4 regions of the Halomonas sp. G11 genome follow, and region 1 is predicted to be linked to each of the others. Evidence: predicted binding sites of a transcription regulator. Region 1 holds the regulator's gene; each other region holds the start of a gene.

Region 1 (5,208 bases):
ACTCCCCCATGGTCAGCCAGCGCGCCGCCGCACTGGGCATTCCCCACGTTTATCAGGGCTGCGAGGACAAACTGGCCGCCCTTCGCGGCCTTTGCCAGCGCCTGGAGCTTGATTTGTCTCAAGTTGCCTATTGTGGTGACGACCTGCCCGACCTGGCCAGCATCAAACGCTCAGGCGTCGGCATCACGGTACCCAACGCCCCTGACTACATGCACACCCACGCTGACTGGGTCACCGAACGCCTGGGGGGGCACGGTGCTGTCCGCGAAATATGTGATACGTTGCTTGATGCTCAGGGTCACTGGGGCGCGGTTGTCGATACTTATCTACACGGCTGAGGCACTATGCTAAAGACATGGCCTACGCGTCTGGGACTGGCACTTATCGTGCTGGCTCTGGGCGGCTTGCTGGTATGGCTGGACCCGGGCGGCCTTCAAACCGTCCCGACAGACCCGGACGCCCGTGCCGAGGAGCCAGGCCACGTCCTTCACGATGCCGAACTGACGCTGTTTGATGAGCAGGGGAATATTCAGCAGGGATTAACCACGCCTCGCCTGGTGCATACTCCCCAATCCGCCTCGACACTCGCCGAGACCCCGCATGCCACGCTTTATGACAGCGAGCGGCGCGTCTGGAACGCCACGTCAGAGATAGGTACGCTTAATACCCGTTCTCAGGAGCTGACGCTTTCGGGCGACGCAAGATTGATCGCCCCTGAAGAAGGCTGGCAGCTTGACACGGACGTTCTGCACTATGAGGGGAAAACCGCCCATGCGTGGAGTGACACTCATGTGCTGCTCCAGCAACCACCCCAGCGCATGACAGCACGGCGTATGGATGCATGGCTCAACGAGGAGGAAGTGCGGCTTGAAGGTGACGTTCAAGGCCACCACCCTCCGGAGACGCAACCCGGACAGGAATGAAACATGAAAGCGTTTATCTACACGGCGATGGCGGCTGCCTGCCTAGTGCCTTTTTATGCGACGGCGGATAACCACCAGCAGCCGGTTGAAGTCGTCGCCGACCAGCTCGACCTGGATCAGCGCGCCGGTACAGCGGTCTACACCGGCGACGTCGAAATTCGCCAAGGCAACATGCTGATAAGAGGCGACGAAGTGGAAATCCAGCGTAACGAGGAAGGCGAGCTCTCCCGGGCCACAGCGCTGGGCGAACGGGCCTATCTGCGGCGCCAGCCCGAGGATCAGGATGGCCCGATGGAAGGCTGGGGTCGGCGGGTGATCTACCATGTCGCCGAGCGCCGGGTCGAGTTGATTGATCAGGCGGAAATCATCCAGCAAGGCGACCGCTTTACCGGGGGACGCCTGGAATATTTCATCGACCAAGAGGTCGTCAAGGCGCGTTCCGATGTCGACAATCAAGAGTCGCAGCGCATTCGCATGACGCTGCAACCCGAAGGTTAAGGAGAGCCAGATGGCCGTTGCCGACAACAGCGCAACACGAACGCTATACGCCCGTCACTTGGCAAAAAGCTACAAACGCCGGCGCGTGGTGAAAGACATCAACCTGGATATCTCACAGGGCAGCATCGTCGGCCTGCTCGGCCCCAATGGCGCTGGCAAGACCACGTCATTCTACATGATTGTCGGCCTGGTCAAGGCAGATGCAGGCAGCGTTGGGATTGATCACCTCGACCTTTCCCGAGCGCCCATGCACGAGCGCGCCAAGGCAGGCATTGGCTATTTGCCCCAGGAGGCGTCGATCTTCCGCAAGCTTTCCGTCGCCGACAACATCATGGCCATTTTGCAAACCCGTAACGACCTGGACCGCGCCGGACGCGAAGCACGCCTGGAAACACTCCTGGAAGAGTTTCATATCACCCATATCCGCGACAATATGGGCATGAGCCTTTCCGGGGGCGAACGGCGGCGCGTCGAGATCGCAAGGTCCCTCGCCACCGAACCTGCGTTCATTCTGCTTGATGAACCTTTCGCGGGTGTAGACCCCATCTCCGTGGGCGACATCAAGTCGATCATCCGCGCCTTGAAAGACCGCGACATTGGCGTCTTGATTACCGACCACAATGTGCGTGAAACACTGGATATCTGCGACGTGGCCTACATCGTTGGCGACGGGCATATCATCGCCAGCGGTTCGCCGGACGCTATTCTTGACAATCAGGAGGTACGTGACGTTTACCTAGGTGCTGATTTTCGTCTCTAAAGCCCTTAATGGCATATTTATTGCCAATGGCATACTTATTGCACTTGCACCCGATCACAACTCGCACTAGGGTGGATGCTTTCCGATAAACGAGTGGTTCTCAGATGGTCATGAAAGCTTCTCTTCAACTGCGGATCGGCACCCAGCTCACCATGACACCTCAGCTGCAGCAGGCGATTGCCCTGCTACAGCTATCAACGCTCGATTTACGCCAGGAAATTCAGCAAGCGCTCGATGCCAACCCCATGCTCGAGCAGGAAGACGAGTTCAGCGAAAGCGAACAAGCCGCCAGCGAGCCGGAAGAAAGCGAGTGGGCAGATAGCATTCCCAAGGAGCTGTCCGTCGACAGCGACTGGTCAGATACCTATCAGGATACGGCTGGCAGCGGCAGCACAAGCAGCGACGGGCCTGACTTCGAGCGCCAGGCAGCCGGGCAAAGCCTTCATGGCCATCTCCTCTGGCAACTCGCCATGACCGATTTGAGCCAACGCGAACAGTTAGTAGCCGAAAGCCTGATTGATGCGCTGGATGCTAACGGCTATCTCACCCAACCCCTTAACGACATCCGTGAAGGACTGCGAGATCAGGGCGTGGAAGGCCTCAGCCAGCGCGAGGTCGAAACCATTCTGCTGCGGCTGCAACAGTTCGAGCCCACCGGCATCTTCGCCCGCGATCTTCGCGAATGCCTGATGCTTCAGCTCGCCGCCCTGCCCGACGACACCCCGCTGCTGATGCCTGCCCGGCGGCTGGTCCGCCAGTTCCTGGAAGCCCTGGGCAAGAACGATCAGCGCCTCCTCAAGCGGCGACTCGGTCTGGACGATGCACAGCTCGATGACGTCATCCAACTGATCAGAAGCCTGGACCCGCGCCCCGGCAGCGTTTACAGCGCCACTGACGATAGTTACGTGATTCCCGACCTGGTGGTTCACCACGATAACGAAGGCTGGCACCTCGAACTCAACCCCGAGGCCTTGCCCAAACTCAGGATTCAACCCGACTACGCCAGCCTGATCAAGCGCGCCGACAAAAGCCAGGATAACCAATTTCTCAAGGATCACTTGCAGGAAGCCCGCTGGCTGATCAAAAGCCTCTCCAGCCGCAACGACACCCTGCTACGCGTTGGGCGGGAAATCATTACCCGCCAGATCGGCTTTCTCGAACACGGCGAAGAAGCCATGAAACCGCTTATCCTGGCCGATATTGCCGATGCGGTGGAGATGCACGAATCGACCATTTCTCGTGTCACCACCCAGAAGTTCATCCATACACCGCGGGGCATTTTCGAACTTAAATACTTCTTTTCCAGCCAGATCAGTAGCCAGGACGGCGACAGCCACTCCAGTACGGCCATTCGCGCACGCCTCAAAAAACTGATCCAGGAAGAACCCCCCGGCAAACCCTTGTCGGATAGCCGTCTGGTCACCCTGCTGGAGGAAGCCGGTATCCACGTGGCCCGACGCACGGTCGCCAAATATCGCGAAGGCATGGGCATTCCTTCGTCCAGCGAACGCCGCCGCTTACGTTAGGCAAATGGAAACTCACTACAAGGGCTTTGCTTAACGCCAAAAAGGGTTACAATCGAAGAACAGTCCGACGGATAAGGAGTACGTCAATGCAAGTCAATATCACCGGTCATCATGTAGAACTGACTGACGCCTTGCGTGACTATGTCAACGAAAAGTTGGAACGCGTTGAGCGCCATTACGACAACATCACCACCGTACAGGTAACGCTCTCGGTCGAAAAAGAGCGTCAACAGGCCGCCTGTACGCTGCACGCTGCAGGCGCTGACTTGCATGCCGAGGCCCTTGATAACGATATGTACGCCGCCATTGACGCCCTGGCGGACAAGATCGATCGACAACTCGTTAAGCATAAGGAAAAAGCACAAGCCCGCGCCCAGGGCGCAGGTGTGCGTTAATTCAATGACGTTGGCCACAATCCTCCCCCCGGAACGCGTTCTCTACGATGTGCCCGGGGGCAGCAAAAAACGGGTGCTGGAGTTTTTCAGCACCTTTATCGCCCAAAACATTCCCAGCCTCGACAGCCAGGAGGTGTTCAGCCGTCTGATTGGCCGTGAACGCCTCGGCAGTACGGGGATTGGTAACGGCGTGGCGATTCCCCATGCGCGAAGTCCGCATTGTGATTCGCCCATCGCCGGCTTTCTCAAACTCAATGAAGCGGTCGACTTCGACGCCATTGACGGAGACCCGGTTGACCTGGTGTTTGTTCTGCTCGTGCCAGAAGAAGCCGACGACACGCACCTGGCACTGCTGGGCCAAGTTGCCTCCATCATGAATGATGCCGACACGCGCCAGCAGCTACGCAAGTCGGGTAGTCAACGTGAATTGCTGGACCTCATCTCCGCCAAGATACGCGAACAGGCTGCCAGCCTTTAAATAGGCGAGGCGCTTAATGGACCGTCCTAATCCCGGGTCGCTTGTCCAAGTCGCTTGACCGCAAGCAAGAGAGCCTTCATGCAACTCGTCATTATTAGTGGCCGATCGGGGTCAGGCAAATCGATAGCTTTACAGGCGCTGGAAGATCTGGGTTATTACGCTATTGATAACCTGCCCGCCATGCTGCTGGATTCCCTGGTGGAGGAGTTGCGCGATCAGGGCGATCGCACCCACTTGGCTGTCAGTATTGACGCACGCAACCTGCCAGGCGCACTTGCCAAACTTCCCGAACTGCTCAAAGAGCTTCGGCAGCGGACCATCAAGTGCCAGATCGTGTATCTCACCACCGACGCACGCATTTTGCTGGAACGCTATTCAGCTACTCGCAGACGGCACCCGTTAACCCGCAACAGCAGCCTCACGCTAGAAGAAGCCATCGACAAAGAAGAGCAAACGCTGCACGAGATTCGCGACCTGGCCGATTTGACCATCGACACGACCCGGCTTTCGGTGCATGACCTTCGTCGCCGCATCACTGATCAGGTCGCCCATCAGCGGCGTGACCAGCTAACGCTGACTTTCGAGTCCTTCGGCTATAAGCGCGGCGTTCCGCTGGATGCGGATATTG
Region 2 (5,208 bases), on a different contig from region 1:
CAACATGCTGTTGCCGCGCAGCACTAAAAAGGTGCCCACCGCCGAGGAGGCGATGCCCACCATCGCGCCAACCAGAATAATCGGCAGGGCAGTGGTGGTCAGTAGCTCTGCCATCATGATGCTGACTCCCCAAAGGCCGCGACCACGCTTCTCGCCTCTGCCTGGCCCAGTGGCGTTAGCTCCCAGCCGTTGTCGCTTAGGGTGGCGCTGCGGGGAGAGCGGGTTAGGTAGCCCTGCTGCTTAAGCTTGTTGAGCATTCTGCGTGAACCGAGTGTTGAAGCAGCGCGTGAGGGGTCAGCCGAGTGTTTATACAGCGCATAAAGTAGCTGCTGTTTCTGCAGCGCTGATTTCTGGCGATAGTGCTTTATCACGCCCCACAGCAGGCCACGGTCGGGCGCCAATGCCAACGATATAAGCACGATGGCGGTTGCGGTCAGGACAATCAGCGGGCCGGTTGCCAGGCCTCGCGATAGGGTGCTGATGGTCGCCCCTGATACACCACTGACAATGCCGACCCCTGCGGCGATGGCGAGCATACCGCCCAAGTGGCGGCTCCATTGCCGGGCGGCGGCCGCGGGCGCCACGATCATGGCCGCCATCAAGATCACGCCGACCATCTGCAGGCCAACCACGACCGCCAGCGCGACCATAGCGGTGAGCGATGCCTCAATGGCGGTGGTGCGCATGCCGAGCGTGCGGGCATACTCCGGGTCAAACGTGACCAGTTTGGCCTGTTTCCAGAAGACGGCGAGCAGCAGCAGCGTGACCAGCGTAATGCTGCCCATCACCCATAAATCAGAGCGCAGCGTCGCAGCGGCCTGGCCGAACAGGAAAGCCTCAAGGCCGCCCTGGGAGGCGTTATTGGTGCCCTGGATATAGGTGAGCAGCACGATGCCCACGGCAAAAAAGATGCTCAGGCAGGCGCCCAGGCCTGCGTCGGTTTTGAGGCGGCTCAAACGCGTCAGCATCAGCATGATCAGCGCGGCGGCTGAGCCCGTGATCAGTGAGCCAATAATGATCCCGCCCATATCGCGGCTACCGGTAATGATAAAGCTCAAGCAGATGCCGGGAAGGGCGGCGTGGGAGATCGCGTCTCCCAGCAGGCTTTGGCGACGCAGCACTGCAAAACAGCCTAGCGGGCCGCTGATCAGCCCCAGCAGTGAGGCGCCAATGACGACATTCTGAAAGGTGTAGTCAGATAAAAGCTCAAGCCACGCCATGGGTTACTTCACCTTTGAGGCGGAAAACATTAACGATTCATTGTCGTCAAGTAGCGCAATCTGGCCGCCGTAAGCCTGGCGCAGGTTATCAATCCTGAATACTTCCTCGGCCTTGCCGCTGGCGATGACCCGCACGTTTAACAGCAGCAGCCAATCAAAGTAGGTGCGAACCGTTTGCAGGTCGTGATGTACCACAATCAGCGTCTTGCCCGCATCGCGCAGGCGGCGCAGGATATCGATAATGGCCCGCTCGGTGGTGGCATCGACCCCTGCCATGGGTTCGTCAAGAAAATACACATCGGCCTGCTGCACCAGCGCACGGGCCAGAAATACGCGCTGCTGTTGACCACCAGAAAGCTGGCTGATCTGGCGGTCGCCGAAGGCGCTCATACCGACCATCTCCAGCGCTTCCTGCGCCTCGTTCCGCTCTTTGCGACCCGGTCGTTTGAGCCAGCCTAGACGCCCGTAAAGCCCCATGGTGACCACATCCAGTGCGGTGGTGGGAAAATCCCAGTCAACGCTTGAGCGCTGGGGCACGTAGCCCACCCGTTTACGCTGTGCGGCGTAGGGCCGCCCATGCACCCTCACCTCGCCTGACAACGACGGTACCAGCCCCAGCAGGCTTTTGATCAAGGTGCTCTTGCCCGCCCCGTTAGGGCCCACAATGCCCGCCATGACACCGGCGGGAATATCCAGATCGATATCCCACAGCACGGGCTGGTGATGGTAGCTCACCGTCAGGTTTTTAACGCTCAGTGCGGTCTCAGCAGGGTCGGATGTCGCCATGTGTGTACTGCCTTGTCGAATGCTTATTGAGCGAGTTGCCACTCGCTGGCCCAGTCATCCAGCGCCTTTGGCAGCGGCGCCAAGGAACCGCCTAGCGCCTCGACAATATGCTGGGTGTTACGGTAAATCATGCCCATATAGGTACCATCCACCGTGCCTTCATCGCCCATGGCGTCGGAGTAAAGCTCGCCGCCGATCATGACCTCATGGTCGCGCTGCTTGGCGGCATCAATCACGGCCTGAATGGTGCGGGGATTGATCGTGCTCTCGACAAATATGGCGGGCACGTTATTAGCGACAACGCTATCCGCCATGCTGCGAATGTCCGCGATCCCGGTTTCGGTTTCGGTACTGATCCCCTGAATCCCTTCCACCTCAATGTCATAGGCACGGCCAAAATAGCTGAATGCATCGTGGGCGGTGACGAGAATACGCTGCTCTTCCGGGATGCTGGCAATGCTCTCTTTAACCCACTCATGCAGGGCTAGCAATTGAGCCTGATAACGCTCGGTATTGGTTTCAATCGTCGTGGCGCACTCAGGGCGTGCTTCCTTGAAGGCATCGCTCAGGGTGGGCAGTGTTTGGGCCCATAAAGAGACATCCATCCACAGGTGAGGGTCGACCCCGTAGACATCCTGAGCGGTGATCAACGACGCCGGCTCAATGGAAGCGGGCGCCACGGCAAGGGTGGGTGTTCGTTCCGAGAAATTCTCCAGCACACTCCCCAGCTGTCCTTCCAATGAGTAGCCTGAATAGAGAATGTGGTCGGCACTCCGTAGCAAGGCCACGTCGCTAGCGCTTGCCTGATACAGATGGGGGTCGACGCCTGGGCCCATCATGGCGTCAACCTTGACGCATTCGCCACCGACTTCCTGCGCCACATCGGCAATCATTCCAATCGTTGCCACCACGTTTAAAGGTGCTTCATCAGCAGTTGCCAACGCACTTAAAGGCAGTGTTCCCAACAACATCACAGCATGTCTTGTGACCATGATTAAGCTCCAGACTCGACAGGCGTTGGATGGTAGATAACGCAGGGTTTCTTATTGAAAGTTTATTTCATTTAAGTAATAAGTATAGCCTTGGCTAAGTTTGTGGCGCAATGAATTCAATGTCAAGCACCCCGCAATGAGCTGATCAAGCAGCATCTGACGGTGCAAGGTACCCCACATCTCAAGGTCTTGGAACGGGTCGACATGGCAGTGCCTCGGCCGTCGCGACGCCTCAGTGTGGCAGAAGGGATATTCACATGGCGTGCCATTTTGGTGCTTTAAAGGGTTCGCCTGTTCTTGATTGGTGCAAACAGCCCTTGCTGACCACCTCGACTGTCCACTGGGAGCCCCGTGAGTTCGGTATGCCATCACTTTTCACCATTTTGGCGCATAAATTGCATTTGTTAGTTAAAGGTCACTGTAAGGACGCGATAGCTACCTATGATGCTTTGCGATATCGCCAAACCGCCCGTTGCCTCGGGCCATCGTTTCGATGATCAGCGCCACTGGGCAGCCTCGCTGGCATTGCGCTTTGCCCACCGCGACGGCGCCACCCGCATGGTGCAGGCGCGCCACTCGGGGCCATTACGGGTACAGCGGCCGTTCTACCCGGAAGGCCGGGGCGAGGCCTGCCACGTTTACCTGTTGCACCCGCCGGGGGGGCTGGTGAGCGGTGATGCGCTGACTATTCAGGCCCATGTAGAAAACGGCGCCCAGGCGCTGCTGACGACGCCTGCCGCCAACAAACTCTATAAAGCCGACAGTCAGGGCGTCGCCTGGACCCAGCATACCCAGTTGAGCGTTGGCGACGGAGCCACCCTTGAGTGGCTGCCCCAGGAAACCATTGCCTTTGACGGCTCGCGGGGTGAGCAGCGCACCTCGATTGATTTGCATGGCAGTGCCCGCTGCCTGGGCTGGGAAGTCATGGCGCTGGGCCGCCCGGCAAGCGAGCTGCCCTATGTGTCTGGACGTATTGAGCAGCACTTTCGTTTGACCCTGGACGGCAAGCCGCTGTGGCTGGAGCGTCAGCCTCTCGACCCTTTGCACCCGCGCTTTATCGGGCGCTGGGGGCAAGGGGGTGCGACGGTACAGGCTACACTCTGGGCAGTGGGCATAGCCGATGTGGCGGGGGCTATCGAGGCCCTGCGCGAAGCGCTGCCCGACAACCCTCGCTGGGCCGTCACGGTGCGTCACGGCGTATTGTTGCTGCGCTATCTGGGCAACTCACGCAACGAAGCCTGGGCGCTGTGCGAGCAGGCCTGGCATCTGCTGCGCCCTCTTTGGATCGAGCGTGAAGCGCATACACCGAGAATCTGGCTAACCTAATAACTCGCTAACGGAGACGCCCCATGGAATTAACCCCGAGAGACAAAGACAAGCTGCTGCTGTTCTCTGCCGCCCAGCTTGCCGAGCGCCGCAAAGCTCGCGGTTTGAAGCTCAACTACCCCGAAGCGGTTGCGCTGATCAGCTTTGAAATCATGGAAGGCGCCCGTGACGGTCGCAGCGTGGCCGACCTGATGAGCTACGGCCGCGAGATATTAAGCCGCGACGACGTGATGGAAGGGGTGGCCGAGATGGTCGACGAGGTTCAGGTGGAAGCCACCTTCCCCGACGGCACCAAGCTGGTCACTGTTCACACCCCCATTAATTAGGAGGTCGCCATGATTCCCGGCCCAATGATTCCAGGACAGTATCAGTTAAAAGACGGCGATATCGAGCTGTGCGTCGGCCGTGAACGTATCAGCGTCGAGGTGGCCAATACCGGTGACCGGCCGATTCAGGTGGGGTCGCACTATCATTTTGCCGAGACCAACCCGGCGCTGGTGTTTGACCGTGACAAGTCGCGTGGCTATCGCCTGGACGTCGCGGCGGGCACGGCGATTCGCTTCGAGCCCGGCCAGACCCGCGAAGTTACCTTGATCCCGTATGTCGGCAAGCGGGAAATTTACGGTTTTCGCGGCGATGTGATGGGTGCGCTTGATGGAGGTAAGCAATGAAACCGGATAACCAGATCAGTCGGCAGGCCTACGCCGATATGTACGGCCCCACGGTGGGTGACCGCGTGCGGCTGGGCGACACCGAGCTATGGATCGAGGTCGAAAAAGACGCCACCCACTATGGCGATGAAGTTAAATTCGGCGGCGGCAAGGTTATCCGCGACGGCATGGGCCAAAGCCAACGCGCCGACGACACGGTGATGGATACGGTCA
Region 3 (5,208 bases), on a different contig from region 1:
CAGCCAGTCGCGTTCGTTACCGAACGAGCCGTGCAATAGGTAAACCACGGGGTAGACCGTATCGCTGTTTTCAGCATAACCACCAGGCAGGTAAACCGTGTAGGGGTAGGGGGCACCAAGCGTCGGTGAATCGAAGTGATGCCGCTCCACGCTGCTGGCGAGAGCGGTTGAAGTGGCCGCCAACAGGCCCGCGAATAAACCGAACAGGCTGATGAACGCGAACCGCCAAAGGGGGCGTTTCCTCATGAGCACCTCATCTGTCGGGAATTATCGTGTTCTGACGGGGTCGGACAGCACACGGAGTGGGATGTTCAAAGCGCTTAGGCGTTAGCGTAGCGCAACACAACGTGGCGGGAGGGTTCATGCAGAAAGTGGAAGAGATCTTTTGGCTTAGAGCGTACGGCTGTATAGCCGTTTTTTTATTCCACTTGATGGATCAGGTTAACAACTACGTCGACAATCTCGTCACCGATTTCATGCGCATTCCCATGGTGTTGGGGACGCCGATTTTCCTGTTTATTTCAGTCTTTGTATTCGCCGTTCGCTACGATAAAGCGGTACCTGATGGGTTTATACGCCAGCGGGTTAAATACGTCATGCTGCCGTATTTCGTGTATGGATTTATCTATTCAACGGCGGAGTGGGCAACCAGGTGGGCAGAAGGCGATCCGGTCAACTTCTGGGCCAATGCGGTTGAGTATTTTGTTTATGCAGGCTGGCACGGTTACTTCCTGATCATTGCTATGCAGTTTTATGTGGGCTATTGGCTGTTTACCCGCTTGCGTCTCTGGCGGGTCAATCCGGTGCCGTGGTTCTGGCTGTCCTGCTTGATCAGCATGGCTTACTGGGGAACGGCGTATTGGCAGGGCGTCGACCCGCCGGGGTATCTGCTCTGGGTGGCGCCGCTGGGCTGGCTGTATCTGTTTTTCCTGGCGTTGGTGCTCGTGCGTTACTACCCGCTGGCGCCTGATGGCGACAAGGCTCAGCGACCGATGTGGATGAAGTACCTGGCTCACCCGGCCTGCCTGGGCCTGTTTGTGCTGGGGCTTTGCGTGGCAACGCTTGCCCACCTGCCGGAGTTCACCTCGAAAGAGGTCTGGGTCATTCCGTTCTTTGTGCTGTTTACCCTTTGCGCGACGCGTCAACTGAAAGGCTATACCGCGCCGAATTGGGTCCGCCAGATCAATGTGTATTCGTTTGGTATCTATCTGGCGCATCCGATGTTTTTCATCGCCACCGATCTGCTCATCGCACCGTTATCGCTGCCCATCGTGGTGTACGCCGTGATTCTTGCGTTGGTGAGCATGACCGGCTGCATCGTGCTAAGCAAAGTGGTCAATACGTCCCGAATCGGGTCGATGATGTTTGGCAAGCAATTGAATGTGGCAGTGCGCTAGGCGGCCCCTGGGGAGGCGGTGTCGTTGCTGGTCAGAGTGTGGATGCGGGTCGGGCAGGCGTGCAGTCGCTGGAGGAAATCGTGTAGAGCGCTGCGGTCGAGGTCGGGGTCGAATCCCCCCAGGCGCTCTAACCAGGTTCGTCGGACCGCTATGTAGGGCGGCGATTGTAGCGCCGTGGCCAAAAAGCGTTGTAACAGCCGTGCGGGCAGGGTGGGCTCACTGGAGCCGAGTACGACGGCATCCACGGCGTAGCTATCCAGCATGGGGAGCATCGCCGCCCATAGGGTGACCGGCAAGGCCGTGGCGTGCAGGGCAAATACCAGCCATTCGGCCTGGCTGGCGGCCGCCGCATGGTTAAGACGTGCCCCGAGCGCGGTACCTGGCAGGGTGGCGCATTGTGCGTCGAAGCGTTGCGCTATCTGCGTTAGCCGGGGGTCGTCATTCTGGCTGGTCACCTTGAGCGTGCAAATGGTGTGGATGTCGGCAGTGGCTTGGTAAATGGTGTAAAGGTGGCGAGGCAATTGGGCACCCGTTACGCAGGTGTCAACAATAAAGCAGACCGACTTCATGGGGTGCCCTCCGGCCTATGTACGTAGTTTTTTGCTTATTGTAACTAATTGTGTTGAAAAGTTTAATATAGTATCTACTGCTTGGCGCGCAAGCAAATTATGCGAGGGGGCCAGGCTTTATTGTTGTTCGCACCAAGATTGTGCAAAAAGCCGTGTTTTTGTTCTTTATTGGTGCATAGAGAAGCCTTGTTGGGCCGTGTATTGGCAGTCACGCGTGAAATGCAACATGAAGTGGCACAAAACTGATTTTAAAAAGTATTTAAAAACAAAAAGTTGCTATTTATTTATGCCATATTGGTGCAGAAGTGGCACGCAATCTGCATTACCCACGACAGCGGCTATGTAGGTCATAGGCAACTCGCCTTGCGGCGTGCTACAACATTAGCCGGTTTCTATCGCTAGACGTTCTGTTGATTGCAACGGACAAACGTTGAGTGAATAAGCAAGGCAGGCGTGCCATGATGCACGCGACATGTCGAACAACATTTACTGGTAGCTTACTGTCATTAGCTTTAAGCCACGCTCATACCGGAGGACACTATGTCAGCCAAGACTCTCGCGCTAATCGAAGAGCATGATGTTAAGTGGGTAGACCTGCGTTTCACCGACACCCGCGGTAAAGAGCAGCACGTGACCGTGCCCGCCCGCGATGTCGACGAAGAGTTTTTCGAAAACGGTCAGATGTTCGATGGTTCGTCCATCAACGGCTGGAAGGGCATCAACGAATCCGACATGATTCTGCGTCCGGAAGACGGTACTGCCTATCTTGACCCCTTCACCGAAGATGCCACCCTGGTGCTCCGCTGCGACATCATCGAGCCGGCCACCATGCAGGGCTATGACCGTGACCCACGCTCCATTGCCAAGCGCGCTGAGGCGTACCTGCAGTCAACCGGTCTGGGTGACACGGCTTTCTTCGGCCCTGAGCCCGAATTCTTCATCTTTGACGAAGTCCACTGGAAATCCGACATCCAGGGCGCCATGTACAAGATCACCTCTGAAGAAGGTGCATGGGCCACGGACAGCCAGGTAGAAGGCGGCAACCTGGGTCACCGCCCGCGTGTCAAGGGCGGTTACTTCCCGGTTCCGCCGGTCGACAGCTTCCACGATATCCGCGGTGCCATGTGTAACACCCTGGAAGCGATCGGTCAGTCGGTAGAAGTTCACCACCACGAGGTGTCCAACGCCGGTCAGAACGAAATCGGCGTGAAATTCAACACGCTGGTGAAGAAAGCCGACGAAGTCCAGGAAATGAAGTACGTTATCCACAACGTAGCGCATGCCTATGGCAAAACGGCCACCTTCATGCCGAAGCCGCTGGTAGGCGATAACGGCTCGGGCATGCACGTTCACCAGTCGTTCTGGAAAGACGGTGCCAACCAGTTCGCGGGTGATGAGTACGCGGGTCTTTCTGAAATGGCGCTGTACTACATTGGCGGCATTATCAAGCACGCCCGTGCCCTGAATGCCTTTACCAACGCCTCGACCAACTCGTACAAGCGTCTGGTACCTGGTTTCGAGGCCCCGGTCATGCTGGCCTACAGTGCCCGTAACCGTTCGGCGTCCATCCGTATCCCGTATACCGCCAGCCCGAAAGGCAAGCGTGTTGAAACCCGCTTCCCTGACCCGACGGCCAACCCGTACCTGGCCTTTGCGGCCATGCTGATGGCCGGTATCGACGGCATCAAGAACAAGATCCATCCTGGCGATGCCATGGACAAGAACCTGTACGACCTGCCGCCGGAAGAAGGCAAGGCCGTGCCGACCGTGGCGAGCAGCCTGGATCAGGCGCTGGAAGCGCTGGACACCGACCGTGCCTTCCTCACCGAAGGCGGCGTGTTCACCGACGAAATGATCGATGCCTACATCGAGCTCAAGATGGAAGACGTGGAGCGTATTCGCATGACCACGCACCCGGTCGAGTTTGATATGTACTATAGCTGCTAAGAACAGCTGCTAATCTCACCTATGTGGTGCAGATAAGCCTAAACCCCGCCACGGCGGGGTTTTTTTGTTAAGGGGGGCATATGTCGCGTAAGGCGTTAGTGGCGCAGGCAAAAGGCTGGGGCATGGGCCTGGTGCTGGTCGCATGGGGGGATATCACGGTTGCATCGTCCACCGTCTATCGAGTGGTCGATGAACACGGCAATGTCACCTTTTCCGACACCCCGAGCGAAGGCGGCGAAGCGCTTGAGCTGGCGCCGCTGCCGGGGCTGCCAAGCGAGTACGCGAAGGCGCCCGAGGCACCGCCTGCGGCCCCTGGCCAGCCCTTCATGCCTTACGACCGCTTCCAGATTCGCTCGCCAAGCGCTGGTGCCGAGGTGGGGGCCGCCACGCCGGTCATGCTCAGTATTGTGCCGCGGTTACGCGATGATCATCGGGTGCAGCTGCGGGTGAATGGCGAACTCAGCCAGTCGGCGCTGCACAGCGATGTGTTCTGGCTGGCGAACTTGCCCGCCGGTCGGCATCGGCTTCAGGCTGAGTTGTTGGATAGCCAGGGGCGGCGGCAGCACCGCACAACCGCGGTGACGATTGTGGTGGCAGAATAGCGCTAATGCGCCATTATGGTGCATGCGATGGCTGGAAGCGTCGATGGTCTGCGCTAAAACGGCTCGCCATGCACCGCCACACGGCGCAAGTGACGTGCAAATCAGCGCGCTGGCGCATTTGGCGCGCTTTTTGCAGTTCTCTCTACATCTTTCCAGCGGAAGGTTGACCCAAGATAATGGACGAGGCGACTTTGCAAGACACCACCATGCACCAGCGTTTACTTGAACACCTCACCACGGCGGTGCTGCTGCTGGACGGCCGCCTCAATGTGCGCTGGATGAACCCTGCCGCCGAGGCGTTGTTTGCCGTGAGTCTGAGCCGAGTAAAGGGGATGAGCCTTGACGGAATGCTGGGCGGTGATGAAAGCATCGACGAAGTGCTGGCCAAGGCACGCGACGCCTTTCATCCCTTTACCCAACGCGAGGCGCGCATTACGCCGCTGAACAGCGATCCGCTCACCGTCGACTATACAGTGACACCGCTCTCTGACATGGAGCTGCTGCTGGAAGTGGAGCCCCGCGACCGGCTGATGCAGATTTCCCGCGAGGAAGCGCTCACCACCCGCCAGGAAACCATCAAGGTACTGGCCCGTGGCCTTGCTCACGAAGTCAAAAACCCGCTGGGCGGTATCCGCGGCGCGGCGCAGTTGCTGGAGCGCGACCTGGATAACCCGGCGTTGCGTGAATTTACCC
Region 4 (5,208 bases), on a different contig from region 1:
CGCCGAGGCGGTTCGTTCAGTTCCCTGGCGTTGCAATGAATCGGGAAAGTGACCGAGCAACAACTCAAGGCTACGCCCAGCGTCCCCCACCAGACCCAGCGTGACGCGCTGGTTACGCACCAGTTGTTCAGGTTCCAGATCGATACGGATCAGCGTGCCATTAAGGTGGAAACCACCGTCAAACACCACGTCGTAGTCGGTCTCACCCAGTTCGGTACCCACCGCCAAAATCACATCGGCGTTGGCCGCCAGCTCGCGTACCGCAGGCAACGCGGCGTTCGCGCCTAAATCCAGCGGGTGGTCACGGCCCAACAGGCCTTTGGCGTTGATGGTCGTGACCGTGGGCGCATCCAGCTGTTCTACCAATGCCCGCGCCGCTTCGGGCGCCGATACGCAACCACCGCCCAGTAGCACCAAGGGCTGCTTCGCCGCCTTTAACAGCCGAGCGGCCTCGGCAAGCCCGTCTGGGTCGGGCGCGGCCCGGTAAAGCGTGGGCGCCTGCCAGGAAGACGGTGCGTCTACCGGCGCGTTGAAGAGGTCGATGGGGATTTCAATGTGCACCGGGCCAGGCCGCGCGCCGTTGAAAATGGCAAAAGCACGGGCCAGCACCTCGGGCAGCGTGTTGGCGTCCAGCAGCGTATGGCTGAAGCGTGCCACACCGCTGATCATCTGCTGCTGGCTGGGCAGCTCGTGCAGCCGCCCTTGGCGCATACCCAGCGTATCGCGACGGTTCACGCTTGAGATCACCAGCATGGGAATGGAGTCCGCCAGGGCCTGGCCCATGGCGGTGGCCATATTGGTCATCCCCGGCCCGGTGATAATCAGGCAAACGCCCGGCTTGCCGCTGGCCCGGGCATAGCCGTCGGCCATAAACCCCGCACCCTGTTCATGGCGCGGGGTAATATGCTGCACATCGCTGCCTTCCAGCCCGCGATACAGCTCCACGGTGTGCACGCCGGGAATACCGAACAGTGTGCTGACACCGTAGGTATCGCGCAGCAAACGGATCAGTAGCTCGGCGCAGGTCAGGGATGCTGGACTGGTTGATTGATTGCTGGTTGCGTCAGCGTTCATTGCAGGCCCCTTAGAAGAAAAACGCGTGGGCCATAAAGGCAATGATCGGCAGCGTAATGGCGGTACGCAGCAGGAAGATCGCCGCCAGTTCCCAGAGCTTGATAGGGATCTTCGACTTGAGCAGCAGCGCGCCGATTTCCGACATATAGATCAACTGAGTGAGCGACAGGCAGGCAATCACGAAGCGGGTCAGTTCGCTTTCGATATTGGTCGCCAGTACCGCTGGCAGGAACATATCGGCAAAGCCGACCAGCGTCGCAGGTGCCGCCGCTTCTGCCTCGGGAATCCGCAGCAGCTCCAGCACCGGGACCATGGGGTAGGAGAGCCAGGTAAACAGCGGGGTAAATTCCGCCAGAATCAGTGCGACCGTGCCGATGGCAAACACCAGGGGCAGCAGTGCGAGGAAGATATCCATGACGTTAAGCAACGCCAGCTTCGCCAGTTCCCTGGGCCCCGGCGCACCGGCGGCACGGCGCGTGGCTTGCAGCAGGCTGTAGCGCAACAGACCTATTTTAGCGGTGGGTTTTTCGCTGATCTGGCACCCTACCGGCTCATAGTAATCATTGGCTTTGCGGGACAGCGGCGGCAAGCGCGGCACGATCACCGCAGCAATTAACCCCGAAACCACCACCGTGAAATAAAACTGCACAAACAGGTGGTTGATATCCACGAAGCTGGTCACGAGCAGCGCAAAGGCAATCGAGACCACCGAAAAGTTGGAGGCAATCACCGAGGCTTCGCGGCCGTTATAGTAGCCCTGCTCATACTGTTGCGTGGTAATCAGTACACCGACGGTACCCGACCCCATCCACGACGCGGTGGCATCGATGGCGCTGCGTCCCGGAAGATTGAAGATCACCCGGAACGGCTTGCGCACCAGGCTGCCGATAAACTCCATAAAGCCGAATTCCACCAGAAACGGCAGCAGCAGCGCGGCAAAGAAGAAGAAAGTCAGCAGCACCGGCGCCAGATCGTTGAGCATCACCCCACCGGTAAACGATGCGGTGACGAATTCGGGGCCTACCTGAAAAAACGTCATCAAGGCAAAGAGCGCGCCCAGGATGCGCATACCCAACCATACCGGCCCGACGTGAAACATTTCGTTCAGCACGCCCGATTTCGCCCAGGCAGGATTCACCAGTTTAGCGTAAAGCGTGGCCACGACCGAGAAGCACAAGACCACCGTGGCGATCGCAGGCAAGGCCGCTCCCAGCAGGGTTTGCAGCCCATCGGCCATCAGGCCCATGCCGATGTTAATGGTGTCGCCCACTTGAAAGGGCACCAAGAACAACAGTACCCCGATTAAGGAGGGAATTAAGAATTTGATGAGATGACGCCGTTGGATCGGCTCATCGGCGCTTGGCTCGTCTAGCTGCACATGCGAGGACATGGGTTCACCTGTATTGAAGGTTTATTGGAGGTGAGCTGGCGATTTCTGAAGCGGTGGCCAGCACCGCTTCTTACCTTGTCTATTTATGGATCGCGCCTTGTTACACCGGCGCTTTGTAATGCCATCATCTGATTAACTGCCGCGTTTCACGCCCGGCAGTACGCAGAGCATTTCATACAACAACGTGGCCCCCATTAGCGCGGTGTTGCCGCTGGGGTCATAGGGCGGCGACACTTCCACCAGATCGCCGCCGATAATGTTCAGGCCTGCCGCACCACGAACGATTTCCAGGCCCTGGGAAGACGTCAGGCCGCCCATTTCCACCGTGCCCGTACCGGGGGCAACCGAGGGGTCCAGGGCGTCAATATCAAAGCTGATGTACACCGGGATATCGCCCATCTGCTCGCGCACTTCCTTCATCAACGGCGCCAGCGAGCGGTACCAGCAATCCTCCGCCTGAACGACACGAAAGCCCTGATCTCGACACCAGTCGAAATCTTCCGCCGCGTATCCCGTCCCCCGCAGGCCAATCTGCACGACCTTGTTGGCGGCCAGCAGCCCCTCTTCCTGGGCACGACGAAACGGCGTGCCATGGGCAATCGGCTCGCCAAACATGTGCTCGTTCACATCGGCGTGGGCATCGACGTGGATCAGCCCTACCGGGCCATGTTTCTTGGCAATGGACCGCAGTATCGGCAGCGTCAGCGTATGTTCGCCGCCAAGGGTCAGCGGAATACAGTCATGCTTGAGCACCTCGTCGTAAAACGCGGTAATGATGTCGACGCTTTTCGGCAGGTGAAACGTATTGATGGGGACGTCACCAATGTCCGCCACCTGCAGGCTTTCGAAGGGCGCCGCGCGGGTCGCCATGTTATAGGGGCGCAGCATGCGCGACTCATCGCGAATCTGGCGCGGCCCGAGGCGTGTGCCGGGGCGGTTCGAGGTGCCAATATCCATGGGAATGCCGATAAAGGCCGCGTCCAACCCCTGAGCCGTTTCCTGCGTGGGCAGGCGCATCATGGTCGCGGGGCCGGCAAAGCGCGGCATGCTGTTGCCGCCCAGCGGCTGATTAAAGTCCGACATACTCATCTCCAGCTTGTTGTTGGTTGCGCCATATCCGGCCTGACTACTGCTCACTACTGCTGAATACTGCAGGTACCGTGCCAACTTCCATCTCGCGCACAGGCCGCCATTGAGCGCCGTTAAAAAGCTCTTTCGATGCAAAAATGCATTGAAAATAGGGCCACTTGATTCAAGAATGCATTATCGATTCAGAAACGCATCAAAGGAGCCCCCGGTGAGCGACATCGATAGCTGCGTCCTGCAAACCATCGTGGAAACAGCCAACGACCATTTCTTCATCGTTGGTGGCGACGGCCGCGTGCTGGATATCAGCCCGGGCGCCGAAGCGGTTTATGGGTTATCACGGGAGGAACTGCTTGCCAGCAGCGTTCAACAGCTACAGGCCGCTGGGGTACTGAAGCCATCGATTACGCTGGAAGTGATGCGCACGCGCCAACCTGCGCAGCTTATGCAAGTCACCGGGACAGGCCGACGCGTCATTGCTGAAGCCTACCCCGTCTTTGTGGAGGGCAGGCTCGAGCGCGTCATCAGCCGCTCCCGGGATCTTACCGACCTGCAACTGCTGCAAGATGAATACGCCCTGCTGCAAAAACGCTTCAGCGAACACTTGAAGCGCAGCCATGCCGCCCCCGATGCCGAAGAACAGGCGCTGGATGACGCCCTGGATGACCTCCAGGTCAGAAGCAACGTCATGCGGGAAATTGCCCTGCTGCTCAAGCGCGTGGCGCCCTCGGATGCCAATGTGCTGATGCTGGGCGAGTCCGGCGTGGGGAAAACCGCCTTCGCCAAACAATTGCACCGCTGGAGCCAGCGCTGTGATGGCCCCTTTATCGACGTCAACTGCTCAGCCATCCCCGAGAACCTCTTCGAGTCGGAGATGTTCGGCTACCAGCCAGGCGCTTTCAGCGGCGCCGCGCGGCAGGGCAAAGCGGGCCTATTGGAGCAGGCCGAAGGCGGTACGCTGTTTCTGGATGAGATCGGCGAGCTGCCGCTTTTGATGCAGACCAAACTGCTCAAGGTGATCCAGGATGGCAGCCTGACTCGCTTGGGCGATACCCGCCCAAGGCGGGTGAATTTCCGTTTGGTCGTCGCCACCAATCAAGACCTGGCCAAGCAGGTCGAAGCCGGGCACTTTCGACTGGACCTTTACTACCGTCTTAACGTCATCCCCGTCACCCTGCCCCCGCTGCGCGACCGCCGCGAGGATATCCCCGACTTGGTAGAGGCCTGCCTGAACCGGCTGAACCAGCGCTACGGGCGGCAGAAAATCCTGGGTAATCAGGTATGGTCGACGTTGATGGGCAGCGAGTGGCCAGGCAACGTGCGCGAGCTGGAGAACTGGCTGGAAAGAGCCTGGCTTTCAAGCCCCACCGATCAAATCGAAACGCCGACCGTTCATCCCCAAGCGGAACACCCCGCCACGAATCTGGCAAACGCACCAACTTCCTCCAAGACGTCACCCATCGAGCCCCATGAAACCCTCAAACAGTATCTCGCACGGCTGGAGCGCGAAACCTTTGAAGAATTAAGCACCACGCTGCCCAGCACCTACGCCATCGCCGAACGGCTGGGCATCAGCCAATCCAGCGTCGTACGCAGGCTCCAGCGTTATGGCATTAAAGTCGCCAAGTGATCTTCTGCTTGACACAACGGCTGTCATA

What was found. The regulator sigma-54, encoded in region 1, starts transcription at its own class of promoters, with help from an activator protein. The targets are predictions, from matches to a motif close to TGGCACNNNNNTTGCTNT.
Region 2: the regulator sigma-54 is predicted to act here: its motif matches at 3,383-3,400, upstream of ADS46_RS13395 (urease accessory protein UreD).
Region 3: the regulator sigma-54 is predicted to act here: its motif matches at 2,273-2,290, upstream of glnA (glutamate--ammonia ligase).
Region 4: the regulator sigma-54 is predicted to act here: its motif matches at 3,613-3,630, upstream of speB (agmatinase).

What each region holds. Positions count from the first base shown of each region.
Region 1 is NZ_LYXG01000040.1:96,007-101,214, forward strand. It holds gene ADS46_RS14210 (KdsC family phosphatase) at 1-338, shown strand, start outside; gene lptC (LPS export ABC transporter periplasmic protein LptC) at 345-923, shown strand; gene lptA (lipopolysaccharide transport periplasmic protein LptA) at 927-1,421, shown strand; gene lptB (LPS export ABC transporter ATP-binding protein) at 1,432-2,181, shown strand; gene ADS46_RS14230 (RNA polymerase factor sigma-54) at 2,286-3,707, shown strand; gene hpf (ribosome hibernation-promoting factor, HPF/YfiA family) at 3,794-4,102, shown strand; gene ADS46_RS14240 (PTS sugar transporter subunit IIA) at 4,107-4,580, shown strand; gene rapZ (RNase adapter RapZ) at 4,659-5,208, shown strand, end outside.
Region 2 is NZ_LYXG01000034.1:84,403-89,610, forward strand. It holds gene ADS46_RS13375 (metal ABC transporter permease) at 1-117, opposite strand, end outside; gene ADS46_RS13380 (iron chelate uptake ABC transporter family permease subunit) at 114-1,220, opposite strand; gene ADS46_RS13385 (metal ABC transporter ATP-binding protein) at 1,224-2,006, opposite strand; gene ADS46_RS13390 (metal ABC transporter solute-binding protein, Zn/Mn family) at 2,030-2,998, opposite strand; gene ADS46_RS13395 (urease accessory protein UreD) at 3,440-4,324, shown strand; gene ureA (urease subunit gamma) at 4,348-4,650, shown strand; gene ADS46_RS13405 (urease subunit beta) at 4,675-4,995, shown strand; gene ureC (urease subunit alpha) at 4,992-5,208, shown strand, end outside.
Region 3 is NZ_LYXG01000005.1:110,054-115,261, reverse strand. It holds gene ADS46_RS03440 (alpha/beta hydrolase) at 1-246, opposite strand, end outside; gene ADS46_RS03435 (acyltransferase family protein) at 363-1,397, shown strand; gene ADS46_RS03430 (hypothetical protein) at 1,394-1,966, opposite strand; gene glnA (glutamate--ammonia ligase) at 2,507-3,913, shown strand; gene ADS46_RS03420 (DUF4124 domain-containing protein) at 3,994-4,515, shown strand; gene glnL (nitrogen regulation protein NR(II)) at 4,722-5,208, shown strand, end outside.
Region 4 is NZ_LYXG01000001.1:262,575-267,782, reverse strand. It holds gene ADS46_RS01150 (5-guanidino-2-oxopentanoate decarboxylase) at 1-1,074, opposite strand, end outside; gene ADS46_RS01145 (YjiH family protein) at 1,085-2,464, opposite strand; gene speB (agmatinase) at 2,597-3,547, opposite strand; gene ADS46_RS01135 (sigma-54 interaction domain-containing protein) at 3,762-5,180, shown strand.